Regions from separate parts of the Bilifractor sp. LCP21S3_F8 genome, predicted to be linked through region 2. Evidence: predicted binding sites of a transcription regulator. Region 2 holds the regulator's gene; each other region holds the start of a gene.
What was found. The regulator Rex, encoded in region 2, represses fermentation and respiration genes when NADH is low (regulators of the CRP and FNR family bind a similar motif). The targets are predictions, from matches to a motif close to ATTGTTAANTANTTAACAAT.
Positions count from the first base shown of each region.

Region 1: a site for Rex is predicted at 1,869-1,888, ahead of ACTQ3A_RS07120 (glycerol dehydrogenase). Genes of this name have one in related genera too.
Region 3: a site for Rex is predicted at 2,499-2,518, ahead of ACTQ3A_RS01420 (butyryl-CoA:acetate CoA-transferase). Genes of this name have one in related genera too.

Region 1 covers NZ_JBQKIK010000011.1:79,750-84,347, forward strand. Annotated here, with positions in the region: gene ACTQ3A_RS07110 (diaminopimelate decarboxylase) at 1-282, opposite strand, end outside; gene ACTQ3A_RS07115 (hypothetical protein) at 539-1,507, opposite strand; gene ACTQ3A_RS07120 (glycerol dehydrogenase) at 2,038-3,126, shown strand; gene aroC (chorismate synthase) at 3,278-4,381, shown strand.
Region 2 covers NZ_JBQKIK010000007.1:98,582-103,179, reverse strand. Annotated here, with positions in the region: gene ACTQ3A_RS05350 (NADP-dependent isocitrate dehydrogenase) at 1-265, shown strand, start outside; gene ACTQ3A_RS05345 (ABC-F family ATP-binding cassette domain-containing protein) at 373-2,409, opposite strand; gene ACTQ3A_RS05340 (redox-sensing transcriptional repressor Rex) at 2,596-3,237, shown strand; gene ACTQ3A_RS05335 (NAD(P)H-hydrate dehydratase) at 3,441-4,598, shown strand, end outside.
Region 3 covers NZ_JBQKIK010000002.1:40,164-44,761, reverse strand. Annotated here, with positions in the region: gene ACTQ3A_RS01435 (histidine phosphatase family protein) at 1-141, shown strand, start outside; gene queA (tRNA preQ1(34) S-adenosylmethionine ribosyltransferase-isomerase QueA) at 128-1,156, shown strand; gene ACTQ3A_RS01425 (DegV family protein) at 1,251-2,117, opposite strand; gene ACTQ3A_RS01420 (butyryl-CoA:acetate CoA-transferase) at 2,577-3,923, shown strand; gene ACTQ3A_RS01415 (acetyl-CoA C-acetyltransferase) at 4,187-4,598, shown strand, end outside.

The DNA of each region.
Region 1 (4,598 bases), on a different contig from region 2:
GATATGGTCTCCGTCAAAGCCCATTGCCTCGGAAAGCATCAGTTCGGTCATAGAGGAACAGTCGCAGCCACAGTCGTACTCTTTCAGAATTTTAATGAGTGCGGGTGTCGGGGTTGCTTTAACGGCAAAATATTCTCGGAAGCCGGGATTCCAGGCAAATGCTTCCTTCACCGCCTGTGCGTTTTTACGGATTCCTTTTTCGTCGTAAATATGAAAAGGAGTCGGTACATCGCGAATGATCTCTTCAAGTTTCTCCTTTGTGACAAAAGGCGTTTTCTTCATGGGTAGATCTCCTTATAATGACTCCGGCAAACAGATCGGAGGTGAACTTATACAGTATGCGGAGCCCCATTCACGGGACACCGGGTTTCCTGTACCATTAAAACATACTCTGATTAAAATGTAAAACACTTTGTGACTTTACAAAGCTAAAATGTACTGTATAAGCTCTTCGAAAACGCATACAGAATCGTCACGCGCGAAGCACGGAGCAATCCGTAGCTTATACAGTTTGTGGCACGACTTATCGTATAAGGGTTTATTGGATATGCTTATGATTATAAAGGTGATCCTGACAGTATTCGTAGTTTCCGTTGCATTTGGAACAGAACCGGAATTCGAGATTCGGGTCATCGAGTTCTGTTCGTCCGCACACGGCACAGCGGTGAATTGGCCGTCGGCCGCTGTTCGGATTGCCTTGGCCGGCGCCGAAGGTGCTGCGGTCAATTTTGTCTCCTCTGTTTGCGCTGTTTCCGTAAGGGGAGCTGTTCTGCCCGCTATTATAGGGAGAACTGTTCCGGCCGGTGTTGTAGCCGTTCATGTAGCGGCGGAAATTTCTCCGCGTCTGCCGCTGGCTTCTGCTCATGCCCTGCGTTCCATGTGTGAGGAAGAAGAAAATAATCGTGCTGGCGAGTGAGCAGACAATCATGATGATCCTCGGAAGACGCATTGACGCGGGGGAACTGATGACGTCATAGATCAGATAAATGATGTCGACGATGGCCAGGTATTTGATCCGGATCGGTATGATGAACATAAACAGCATCTTCTGATCGGGAAAGGTCAGGGCGAATCCGAGGAAGATGGACAGACTGACATAGTACGTGGAGAACATCATTCCATAATCCACACCGGTGATGGCGTACAGGACGAATGCGCCGATGACGGTCATGATCAGACCGAAGAAAATGTATACGTCATAGAGAAAATCGCCCCAGGTCCGCTCCAGGAGCGTTCCGAGCTGATAGTAACAGATCAGCATGATGATGGTCCAGATATTCAGAGATGACGGGGGAATCAGCCACCAGGATACGAGACGCCACACCTGCCCCTTCAGAATAAGAGATGGTGAAAGCGTCAGATAGTTAAAGACCGTTCCATATTCCGGATTCATGAGTGCCATGAAGTAGAGAATATATCCTGCTACATAGGTCATAATGATGTAAATGGTCAGATGATGGATTGCATACTTTCCGATTTTTCGTTCCAGTTTGTGTAAAAAATCCATGGATCCTGTCCTTTCTTTCCCGTATTAAGACGGATGTCAGGTGAAACAGAATATCCTGTCATCCGGTGATACGATATTGCCGGCTTTCTTGTTAATTTCTACAATTATAAGGGGCAGCCGAAGGGTTGTCAACGTCGCACAATGCCCCAGCCCTGGCGTTGTGCAGTTGTATTGCCGGTTCAGTAATATGCTGCCCGCACACTCCACCAGTTCATGTCATTGATTTATGCCATGGCTGTTGTGTGTGTTGCGGAATGCGCCGCCCGCATGACCGGTACCGGTTCGTAAAACACTTTTTGCCACGGCTTTTGTGCCGGCGTTGGTTGTCTGCAATATTTGACGCATCTTTCTCGTATTCTTCGTTGATAACAATTTAACAAAATGACATAATATGGAATTGTAATCCCGGTTGGATGAAGCCGGATATTAGGACTTTTCAGGCCGGGGTTAGGACAGAACATTGGAATCACAAAGGATTCCGGAACGGTCTCAGAGAATTATACAAGACAGATTCCATAAAGGAGGATACTATGGCTAGATTACGTTTAATGAGAGCACCGCTAAAGTATGTTCAGGGAAAGGATTCGCTGCTTCATTTCTATGAGCAGCTGCAGGATCTCGGATCAAAATGGCTTTTTATCTGTTCACACAGCGGATATAAGAATTGTCATGATAAAATCGAGAAGAGTTTTGAGGGAACAGATAACGTCCGTCATTATGAAGTATTCAGCGGTATCTCCAGTATCGGTGAGATTGAAAAGATGCGGAAGATTGTCCGTGAGGAAGGCATCGATACGGTAGTAGGTGTAGGCGGAGGATCGGCAATTGATACCGCCAAGGCAACCGCATATTATGAGAAGATCCATGACGTCTCCTGCCCCACTGTCTGCGCGACAGATGCTCCCTGCACAGGACTTTCTGTTATTTACAACGATGATCATTCGTTTAACAGCTATCTCTTCTATCCGAAAAACCCGGATGCCGTAATTGTGGACAGCGCGGTTATCGCAAACGCGCCGACCCGTTTTCTGATTGCGGGCATTGGTGATGCGCTCGGTACATATTTCGAGGGAAGAGCCTGCGTTCGTACCGATGCGCCGAGCCTTGAAAATGGTGGAATTACCCGTTCTGCCATGGCACTCTGTGAGCTTTGCTACAAGACACTGCGTGACTACAGCGCAGCAGCAATTCGCGCGTGTGAGAATCATGTGGTAACACCCGCACTGGATGCGATCATTGAGGCAAATACCTATCTCTCAGGAGTTGGTGCGGACAATGCCGGATTGGCAGCTGCGCATTCCTTCTACAATGGGTACACCGGTCTCGAGAATCATCCGGCGCAGCATGGATTATGTGTTGCATTCGGTACGCTGGTTCAGCTGCAGCTTGAGGGTGCTCCCCGTGAAGAGTTCGATGAAGTGCAGAACTTCTGCCGTGAGACGGGGCTTCCGGTTACGCTTGCAGAGCTCGGTGTAACTACTGATGAACAGGTCAGAAAGATTGCAGAGCTGGCTTGCGTTGAAGGGGAATCCATTCACAACATGGTTGCGGATGTTACAGCGGAGCAGCTTTATGACGCAATCCTGGCTGCAGATGCACTTGGAAAAGAACTGCAATAAGGAATAAAGCGGTTCGTTTCTGAAGCGGTGAGGGGGTGCGGGGGATTGAAAGGACAGCTCCCCTGTGCTAAAGTGATTAATATTGGAGGCGGATGGACTGTTTCGCGGCCATCCGCCTCATATTTTTACCATTCAGTCAGGAGAAAAAAGCATGGCGGGATCAACTTTTGGAACAATCTTTCGCGTCACTACCTGGGGAGAGTCGCACGGCAAAGGAGTCGGCGTTGTCGTGGACGGATGTCCGGCGGGGATTCCTCTTAAAGAGGAGGATATACAGCCCTTTATGGACCGGAGGAAACCCGGCCAGAGCCGGTATACAACGAAGCGTGCGGAATCCGACAAAATTGAAATTTTATCCGGCACCTTTGAGGGAATGACCACAGGAACACCGATTTCGATGATGGTACATAACACCGATCAACACTCGGGGGATTACAGCAGCATCATGGATAAATACCGCCCCGGACATGCGGATTACGGATTTGACAGCAAGTATGGCATACGAGACTACAGGGGCGGCGGGCGGTCCTCAGGCCGGGAAACCATCGGAAGGGTTGCCGCGGGAGCAATCGCTTCTCTTCTGCTCAAACAGCTGGGAATCACGATCACTACCTATGTCAGACAAATCGGGCCGATACCGATCCGGAGTTTTGATGAGAAGGAGATTATGAACAACAAGCTGTATATGCCGGATGCTTCCGCGGCCGCAATGGCTTCCGCATACCTGGAAAAATGTATGTCGGAGAAGAATTCGTCCGGCGCGATGATAGAATGCGTTGTGAAGGGAATGCCGGCGGGAGTCGGGGAACCGGTCTTTGACAAGCTGGATGCGGATCTGGCGAAGGCAATCATGTCGATCGGAACGATAAAGGGAGTGGAAATCGGCGACGGCTTTGGTGTTGTAGAGGCAACCGGTGCGGAGAACAATGATGACTTTACCATCGATGAGAACGGCAGAATCACGAAGCAGACCAATCATGCCGGCGGAATCCTGGGAGGCATCAGCGACGGATCGGATATTGTGATCCGGTGCGCGAGCAAGCCAACTCCTTCTATCGCAAGGCCGCAGCAGACAGTCAGCCGGGACGGGAAAAAGGTTGAGATTGAGATACACGGCAGACATGATCCGATTGTGGCGCCGAGAGCGGTTGTGGTTGTCGAAGCGATGACAGCCATTACGATTGCAGATAAGCTTCTTACTGGAATGGGCAGCCGGATCGAAAATGTGCGCCGGATATGGATGCCTGAGCGCTGAGAAAATTTCCCTGGTTTTTAGCCGTGTTCTCGTTCTCGCGTTATTTCCACGGTACCATGTTCGTTCATATCTGTCGCCACCACAAATGTTCTTGCCCACTGGTGAGCAGGCAGGTCATGTGCCAGGAACAGCGTGGCTGGAATTATTTGGCAGATATAGCAGAACCCCGGCTGGTTTCCAGCCGGGGTTCTGCTATACAGTGCGCCTAGCGGCGCAC
Region 2 (4,598 bases):
GCATCTGCGCGGCGAGGAGACTTCGACGAACTCTGTGGCCACTATTTTCGCATGGAGCGGCGCTCTTCGCAAACGGGGAGAGCTGGACAAGCTCCCGGAGCTTGTCGATTTCGCGAATAAGCTTGAGAAGGCAACCATCACCACCATTGAGTCCGGAAAAATGACCGGAGATCTCGCGAGAATCACAACACTTCCGAATGTGAAGACGCTGAATTCCGAGGATTTCATCCTCGCCATCCGCGACACACTGGACTCCATGCTGTAAATACTTACACGGAAACAGGAACAGCCGCTGTGCAGAGTTCTGCACAGCGGCTGTTCCTGTATTCCACAATCATCTTTTCATTCGGGCCATTATAGAATTCATTCCGGTCATTCCTCGTCGGAAGCTGTCTCCCAGTCTTCATAGAGTTCCTGAAGCCTGTCGTTGTTCGCGTTCTGTTCCTTCGCGAGCTCCTGGCATTTCTGCAGGTCCGTTCCGGTCTCCGGTTTCAGAAATTCTTCGTCGATCTCTTTGTTCCTCGCCTCCAGTTTCTCGATTTCCTCTTCAATTTTACGGATCCGGTTTTCCTTTTTCCGAAGTCTCGCCTGTTCCTCCTTCTGCGCTTTCCAGTCCAGTTTTCCGGAGCCGGAGGAATCCGTGGCTGCCGCAGGAATTCCATCTGCGGCAGTCTGTCCGGCCGGCGCTGATCCGGAGTCTCCTGATTCGGAGCCGGAAGAGGAGAGGGAAGCTGTTCCTGCGCCGCCGGGGCCTTTTCCGCCCGCGCCGTCAGACGCGGGAGAGGAGGCATAGGCACGCGTCAGCTCTTCTTTTTTCTCCATGTAATAATCGTAGTTGCCGATATAGTTGACCAGAGTGTGATTGGTCAGCTCCAGAATGCGGGTCGCCGTCTGATTGATAAAATAACGGTCGTGGCTCACATAAAGCACCGTTCCGGTATACTCATTCAAGGCATCTTCCAGAATCTCCTTGGAGATGATGTCCAGGTGGTTCGTCGGCTCGTCAAGGATCAGAAAATTTGCCTCCGAGAGCATCAGTCTTGCCAGGGATACACGCCCGCGCTCGCCGCCGCTGATGGAAGAGATCTTTTTGTATACATCATCGCCGGTAAACAGAAAGGCAGCGAGAACATTCCGGATCTCTGTTTCGGTCAGCGTAGGATAGTCGTCGGCGATCTGCTGAAAGATTGTTTTCTCCGGGTCAAGCAGCTGCTGCTCCTGATCGTAGTACCCGATATGGACCTTGGAACCGAGGACGATTTTTCCCTCATCCGGCGTCAGAAGACCGTTGATCATTTTCAGTATGGTGGACTTTCCGGTTCCGTTGTCACCGATGATCGCGACCCGCTCTCCACGCTTGATCTCAAAGGACTGATTACGGAAGAGAAGAAGCCCCGGGAATGCCTTGGACAGACCGGCCACGGTGAGCACATCCTTGCCGCTTTCCGTCCTCGGCTTCAGCTCAATGCGCATATCCGCGCTGACTTCCTGCGGCTTCTCCAGAACCTCCATTTTATCGAGCATTTTTTCTCTGGATTCCGCGCGCTTGATTGACTTCTCCCGGTTAAACTGCTTCAGCTTGGTGATGACCGCTTCCTGATGACGGATTTCTGCCTGCTGCTTCGCCCATGCGTTGTACTGTGCCTTGCGCACGATTGATTTCTTCCGGCTGTATTCGTTGTAGTTTCCCTCGAAGCTCATGGATCTTCCGTTTTCGATCTCGATAACCCGCGTGACGATGCGGTTCAGGAAATACCGGTCATGAGAGACAATGAGCACAGTTCCCGGATAATTGATAAGAAAATTCTCCAGCCACTCGATGGAGGAGAGATCCAGGTGGTTGGTCGGCTCATCGAGAAGCAGGATATCCGGCTTTGTCAGCAGGAGCTTTCCCAGAACGACCCGTGTCTTCTGGCCGCCGGAGAGGGAGCCAAGACGGCGGTCAAAATCTTTTTCCTCAAATCCGAGTCCCTTCAGGACGCCTGTGATCTCGCTCTCCGCCGCATATCCGTTCTGGAGCTCAAACTCATGCATCAGCTCTGTATAGCGGTTCATCAGCGAAACGGCCTCTTCGCCCGTGACCGTGTCCATCCGGCGCTCCATTTCCCGCAGACGCTGCTCCATATCGAGGATATCCTGCTTTGCCTTCCGGACCTCCTGATAGATCGTCTCATCGGATTCCATGTCCTGGTACTGTGCCAGATATCCCATGGTCTTGCCGTGTGTGACGGTGACTTCTCCGGTATCCGGGCTGAGAGCTCCGGTAATGATCCGGAGGAGCGTCGATTTGCCCGCTCCGTTCACGCCGATCAGAGCGGCCTTGTCCCTTTCTTCAATATGAAAGGAAATATCCTTCAGGATTTCCTCTGATCCAAATGTCTTGCTGATATTCTGACAGGAGAGAATCATATCTGTCCACCTCACACATTCGTAGCTTTTCCTGTTTGCGTCCCGCCGCTTCTCTGGCGGAGCATTTACCTTCCAATTATACCGAAAAAAAACAACAAAGCAAGGGCACCGGGAAAAAGAGAAATACTTTGACAAAAATTAGACAATTACATATAATGGTAGTAGCTTCAAGGAGGTTTTCTTATTATGAGTCAGAAAGAAATTTCGAAAGCCGTTATCAAGAGGCTGCCCCGTTATTACCGGTATCTCGGTGAACTTCAGGAGGCCGGCGTTGAGCGGATTTCTTCCGGTGAACTCAGTCAGCAGATGAAGGTGACCGCCTCTCAGATCCGGCAGGATCTGAATAATTTCGGCGGTTTCGGGCAGCAGGGCTACGGTTATAATGTGCAGTATCTTCGAGAGGAGATCGCCAAAATTCTCGGACTGGACCGCATACACAATATTATCATTATCGGTGTCGGACATCTGGGACAGGCTCTCGCGAATTATACGAACTTTGAGAAGAACAGTTTCCGTATCATCGGACTTTTCGACAATAATCCCGAATTAAAGGGCAAGGTCATCCGGGGTGTTCCAATCCGTATGACGGACGAGATTCCATCCTTTCTCCGGGAGAATGATGTCGAAATCGCGACGCTGACTCTCCCAAAGGAATACGCCATTGAGGTAAGCAAGATGCTGATCGAAAACGGCATTCACGCCATCTGGAATTTTGCGCACACCGATCTGAACCTTGTGGTACCGAAGAATGTGGCTGTTCAGAATGTTCATCTGTCCGAAAGTCTGATGCGGCTGTCCTACAACCTCAAGACACTCGAAGAGAAGTAGACACCTGCCGATACAAGACGATATAAGAGCCCCTCGCGTAGATGGGGGCTCTTTTTGGAACGGAAAAGAAAATTGTTATCGGATCTCATCAATTGGAGCAGAGAAGAGAACGTTTATCGGATCTCATGAATTGGAGCAGTGAAGAGAACGTTTATCGGATCTCATGAATTGCGCTGTTCTTCAGCAGAAAGGGAGGATACAGAATGAAACTGATCTTGAGTGCAAGGCAGCATCAGGACGCGGATCGAAGCGCTGTCGCGGCTGGAATGCCTTCCATGGTCCTCATGGAGCGGGCGGCACTTGCCTGTGCATCAGAAATTGAAAAACGGCAGTATGACATGGATCGGATCCTCGTCGTCTGCGGAACGGGAAACAATGGCGGAGACGGAGTCGCTGTGGCCCGCGTTCTCTGCGAGGAAGGATACAGCTGCACGGTTTTTCTTGCCGGACCGGAGGAAAAATTCAGTGACCAGCTGAAACAGCAGCTTCATATCATCGAGGGTTTTCCGATCCCGGTCATCCGCGCCCGCAGCACACCGGGCGCGGAACTGGAGGATTTCCATCCGGAGGATTATTCTCTTATTATAGACGCTCTTTTCGGGATCGGGCTGAAACGGGACATCACCGGAATATATGCCGAACTTATTGACCGAATCAATCATTCCGAGCTTCCTGTCGCCGCTGTCGATATGCCGTCCGGTGTCAACACCGACTCCGGCGTGATCATGGGGACAGCTGTCCGTGCGGATCTCACTGTCACGTTCACAACCGGAAAGGCAGGTCTCTACATCTATCCAGGAGCAGCCTGTGCCGGGAAGGTCAAAGTGAAGCAGATCGGAATTCCGCTTACCAGAGAAATCACGAAGGCCTGCCATCTGTATACCATCGAACACAGTGATCTTGAATATCTCCCGAAGCGTGATGAATCGGGCAACAAGGGAACCTTCCGGAAGATTCTCGTCATCGCCGGATCGCGGAATATCTGCGGGGCGGCATATCTTTCCGCAAAGGCCGCACTTCTGACCGGTGTCGGAATGGTGAAAATCTTCACAGAAGAAAATAACCGCACACCAATCTGCGCACTGTTCCCGGAAGCTCTCATTTCCACATACCGGGATGGCGCAAAAGACTTTCCACAGCTTGCAGCGGATATGAAATGGGCGGATACTGTACTGATCGGTCCAGGACTTGGAACCGGCGATACGGCGCTTTCTCTTATGCGGGAATTCCTTCGTCTGAATCAGGAAAGAAAAATACCTGCAGTTTTTGACGCTGATGCGCTGAATCTCATTGCGGCGCACAGCGACCTCCTTCGGGAAATCCGTTTTCCCTCCGTTTTCACACCACACGTTGGTGAGATG
Region 3 (4,598 bases), on a different contig from region 2:
GACGTGGAAAACGGAGTGGGAAGGCTGGAGGCATCGGATCAGGTATTTTATCCGAAAAAATACTATCACAGTTTTTACAAGCATCCGTCAGATGCCGGTGATCAGAAGGAGAAAAAGAAACATGCCGATGAAAACAAGTGATTTCTATTACGACCTGCCGCAGGAACTGATTGCCCAGGACCCGCTGGAGGACAGAAGTTCCTCCAGACTGATGTGCCTGAACAGAGAGACCGGAGAGGTGCGGCACGAACACTTCACACAGGTGATAGATCATCTGACAGATAAGGACTGTCTGGTCATCAATGATACAAAGGTGATTCCTGCCCGTCTTTACGGGACCAAGAAGGATACTGGCGCGGTGATCGAGGTTCTGCTTCTGACACGGAAGAAGGATAATATATGGGAGACGCTGGTGAAGCCCGGAAGGAAATGCAAGGTTGGAACGGAACTTGTTTTCGGACACGAGGGAATCCTGACAGGCACCGTCGTTGATGTGACGGAAGACGGAAACCGGTTTATTCAGTTTCATTATGAGGGAATTTTCGAGGAAATTCTGGACAAGCTCGGAGAGATGCCTCTTCCGCCGTACATCAAACACAAACTGAAGGACCGCACCAGATATAATACCGTCTACGCGAAGAATGACGGATCGGCAGCGGCACCGACGGCAGGGCTTCATTTTACAAAGGAACTGCTTCAGCAGATCCGGGACAAGGGCGTGAAGATTGCGCATGTGACGCTTCATGTGGGCCTCGGCACCTTCCGTCCGGTAAAGGTGGAGGATGTCACGAAGCATCAGATGCATTCCGAGATGTATATTGTAGAGCCGGATCAGGCAAAAATCATCAATGATACGAAGGCAGCAGGAGGCCGGGTGATCTGTGTGGGCACAACCAGCTGCCGCACACTGGAATCCGCGACAGATGAGAATGGAATCCTTCAGCCGGGCAGCGCCTGGACCAGCATCTTTATCTATCCGGGCTATCAGTTCAAGATCATGGACGGACTGATCACGAATTTTCACCTCCCGGAATCCACACTGATCATGCTGGTATCCGCGTTTGCGGGTAAGGACAATATCATGAATGCGTACCGCATCGCTGTGCAGGAAAAATATCGCTTCTTCAGCTTCGGGGATGCGATGCTTATAGAATAATAGCAAAATCTCATTATTTGCGGTTTGCGGCCGCCTGTGGCCGTAAACACGATTAAGGGCGGCTGTTCTGCTTATGCAGAACAGCCGCCCAAGCTTATACAGTGACCGCAGCGATGCCCATGGCACCTTTTCCGCCGTGGCAGGAAATGGTGCAGCCGGTCATGACATACTCAGTATTCCGGAATCCACTCTCGATGGCGATTTCCTTCATGCGGTCCAGAACATCCTGAGCGAGTCCCTTTCCGTACATCAGATACAGGGTATCCTTGCGGCAGTCATAACGGCTGAGAAAATCCCGATAGAACTTATCGACAATCTTGCGCATGGAACCCCGGTATTTCCTGGTTGCGATCAGGTGACCGGTGCTGTCAATCTCGATCAGAGGTTTCAGATTGAGGATGTTGGCGGCAATGTATGAGGCATTGGATACTCTTCCGCCAGCCCGCAGATATGCGAGTGTCGCCGGGATGAACTGGCATTCGATATGATCTGAGATGGATCGGAGTTCATCCGCGAAGGCGCTGTAATCGGTGATATGCTCCCCGCGTTCCCGGATCAGACGGTATGCTTCTGAAATGTAAGCGGTGCAGCCTCCGGATACAGACTTTGTATCAATCAGATAGACATCCTGAAAACCCTCGTCATCAATGGCAAGCCGGGCGTGGTCATATGTGCTTGATGCGGCGGCAGAGTAGGCAAAGTGATAAATCACACATCCGGGATGCTCTTCCTGCAGCTTGTGGAAAAAGTCGATGTATTCGCCTTCATTTACCGCGGATGTCGTCGGTATCCTCCCGGTTTCGTCAAAATAGTCAAAAACGCGGTCAATCGGAAAATGACCGTCGTCAAATGACTCGCCGTTCATAATGACATGCATTGGAACAACATGGATCTGATATTTTTGTACAAGTGATTCCGGAAGATCGGATCCGCTTTCTGTTGATATGAGAATCTCTCTCATATATATTCTCCTGTCCAGCGCCATGAATTTGAGTTGTTGCAGACGCTTAAACTCAGTATATCCTTTTTCGAAAGAAATGAACAGTGCAAAGCAGGAATTTTCGCTGTTCTTGCTGTTCCGGTCAGACTGTTGGTGGAAAATTGTTCCGTTTGTGGTGCTTCCTTCGGCAGGGCTGTTCCATGAAGACTGCCCTTGAGGTGTGGCGGATAATGTGAAAAAACTGTCTTTTCTAACTGTGATTGGTAACCAATGCAAAATTATATACAGAACCGGATGTAAACGGAAAATGGAGGAGGCGAAGAAACAGAAAGACAATAGCGGGAAAAGAAAATAGCAGAAAAATAATTTACATCTGTCACAAAAATGGTAAAATACAGATAGGTTGTTAAAAAAATATCATAAAAACGCGATCCCTGAAAATGGAAACGGAAAGGCGTCTGGAAGAGGAGGAATGAGCTGATGAATTACGATGAAAAGTATAAAGAGAAACTGGTAACGGCCGAGAAAGCAGCTTCCGTGATAAAGAGCGGCGACTGGGTTGATTACGGATGGTGTGTCGGTACGAATGTCGCGGTTGATAAAGCTCTGGCAAAGAGAATGCCTGAGCTTCATGACGTGAACATCCGCGGCGGTGTTCTCTGTCATGCTCCGGCTATCTTCGGAATTGAAAATCCGGCGGAGCATTTTATCTGGAACAGCTGGCATATGAACCCGGTGGAGAGACATTCGGTCTCCAAAGGTTTCTGTTTTTATACGCCGCTTCGTTATTCTGAGCTGCCGCGCCTCTACAGAGAAAGCACGATGCCGCTGAATGTGGCAATTTTTCAGGTATCGCCAATGGACAAACACGGCTACTTTAATTTCGGTCCCTGCGCGAGTCAGATGAGCGCTGTTGTGGAGACGGCAGATATCGTAATCGCAGAGGTGAACAAAAACATGCCGGTATGCCTCGGAACCCGGGATAATTACGTGCACATCGACCAGATCGATATGATCGTCGAGGGAGATGATCCTGCGATTGACGAGGTGCCGGCAGGAGGAGAGGCCAGCGATGTGGATAAGGCGGTCGCGGAGCTTGTGGTACCGGAAATTTCGGACGGCGCCTGCCTGCAGCTGGGCATCGGAGGAATGCCGAACGCGATCGGCAAAATGATTGCAGAAAGTGACCTGAAGGATCTTGGTATACACACGGAGATGTATGTGGATTCCTTTGTAGATATGGCAGAGGCAGGCAAAATTAACGGATCAAAGAAGAACATTGACCGGGGGCTTCAGGTATACGCTTTCGGCGCCGGTACCAGAAGAATGTACGATTATCTGGACGGAAATCCGGAATGTATGGCTGCCTCTGTCGGATATGTCAACGACATCGATACCATCGGCGCGATTGATAATTTCATCTCTATTAATAACGCTGTGGACATTGATCTTTACGGACAGGTTAACGCCGAGAGCGCTGGGATCAAGAATATTTCGGGAGCCGGCGGACAGCTCGACTTTGTACTTGGAGCGTACAAATCCAGGGGCGGAAAGAGCTTTATCTGCCTGTCGTCCGCGTACAAGGACAAAAAGACCGGGGAGATCAAGAGCCGGATCCGTCCGACGCTGACCCCGGGAAGCGTGGTTACAGATACCCGCGCGAACACGATGTATATCGTGACCGAATATGGAAAGGTCTGCCTGAAGGGGCTCTCCATGTGGCAGAGAGCGGAACAGCTGATCAATATCGCACATCCGAAGGTACGGGATGAACTGATCCGTGAGGCGGAGAAAATGAACATCTGGAGACGGTCCAATAAGAGATGACATGCGGCGGCGATGTCAAGGAAAAAACTATACAAGATTGCAATCCAAATTTAGTAAGTTTTTTCTGAAATAAAGATTGATAAATATTTGACAAAAAGGCGGAATAGGGGTATTATGATTACATCGTTAAGAAATAAACGAGCATTGTTCCGGCGGTCTGGATCAGAAGACGCGGTACAGCGTTCCGGCTTTTTCCTGACGGTGATTCATGAGGAAATACATATTTCACGTACTAAATATTTATTTTTTAAGGAGGCTTTAATATGGCTGAGAAAATTGTTATTGCTGGCGCCTGCCGTACTGCGATCGGTAAGATGGGTGGAGAACTTAGCACAGTTCCGGTTGCTGATCTCGGAACAATTGTTATCAAAGAGGCTCTGAAGCGCTCCGGAGTACCGGCGGATAAGGTAGACATGGTATACATGGGATGTGTACTTCAGGCAGGACAGGGACAGAACGTTGCCCGTCAGGCTTCCGTAAATGCAGGAATTCCGGTTGAAGTTCCGGCAATGACTCTGAATATTCTCTGCGGTTCCGGACTTGCGGCTGTGAACATGGCAGCAGACATGATCCGTGCTGGAGAGGCAGAAATCGTTGTTGCAGGCGGCATGGAGAGCATGTCCAAGGCTCCGTACCTTCTGCAGAACGGACGTTATGGATATAGAATGGGCGATG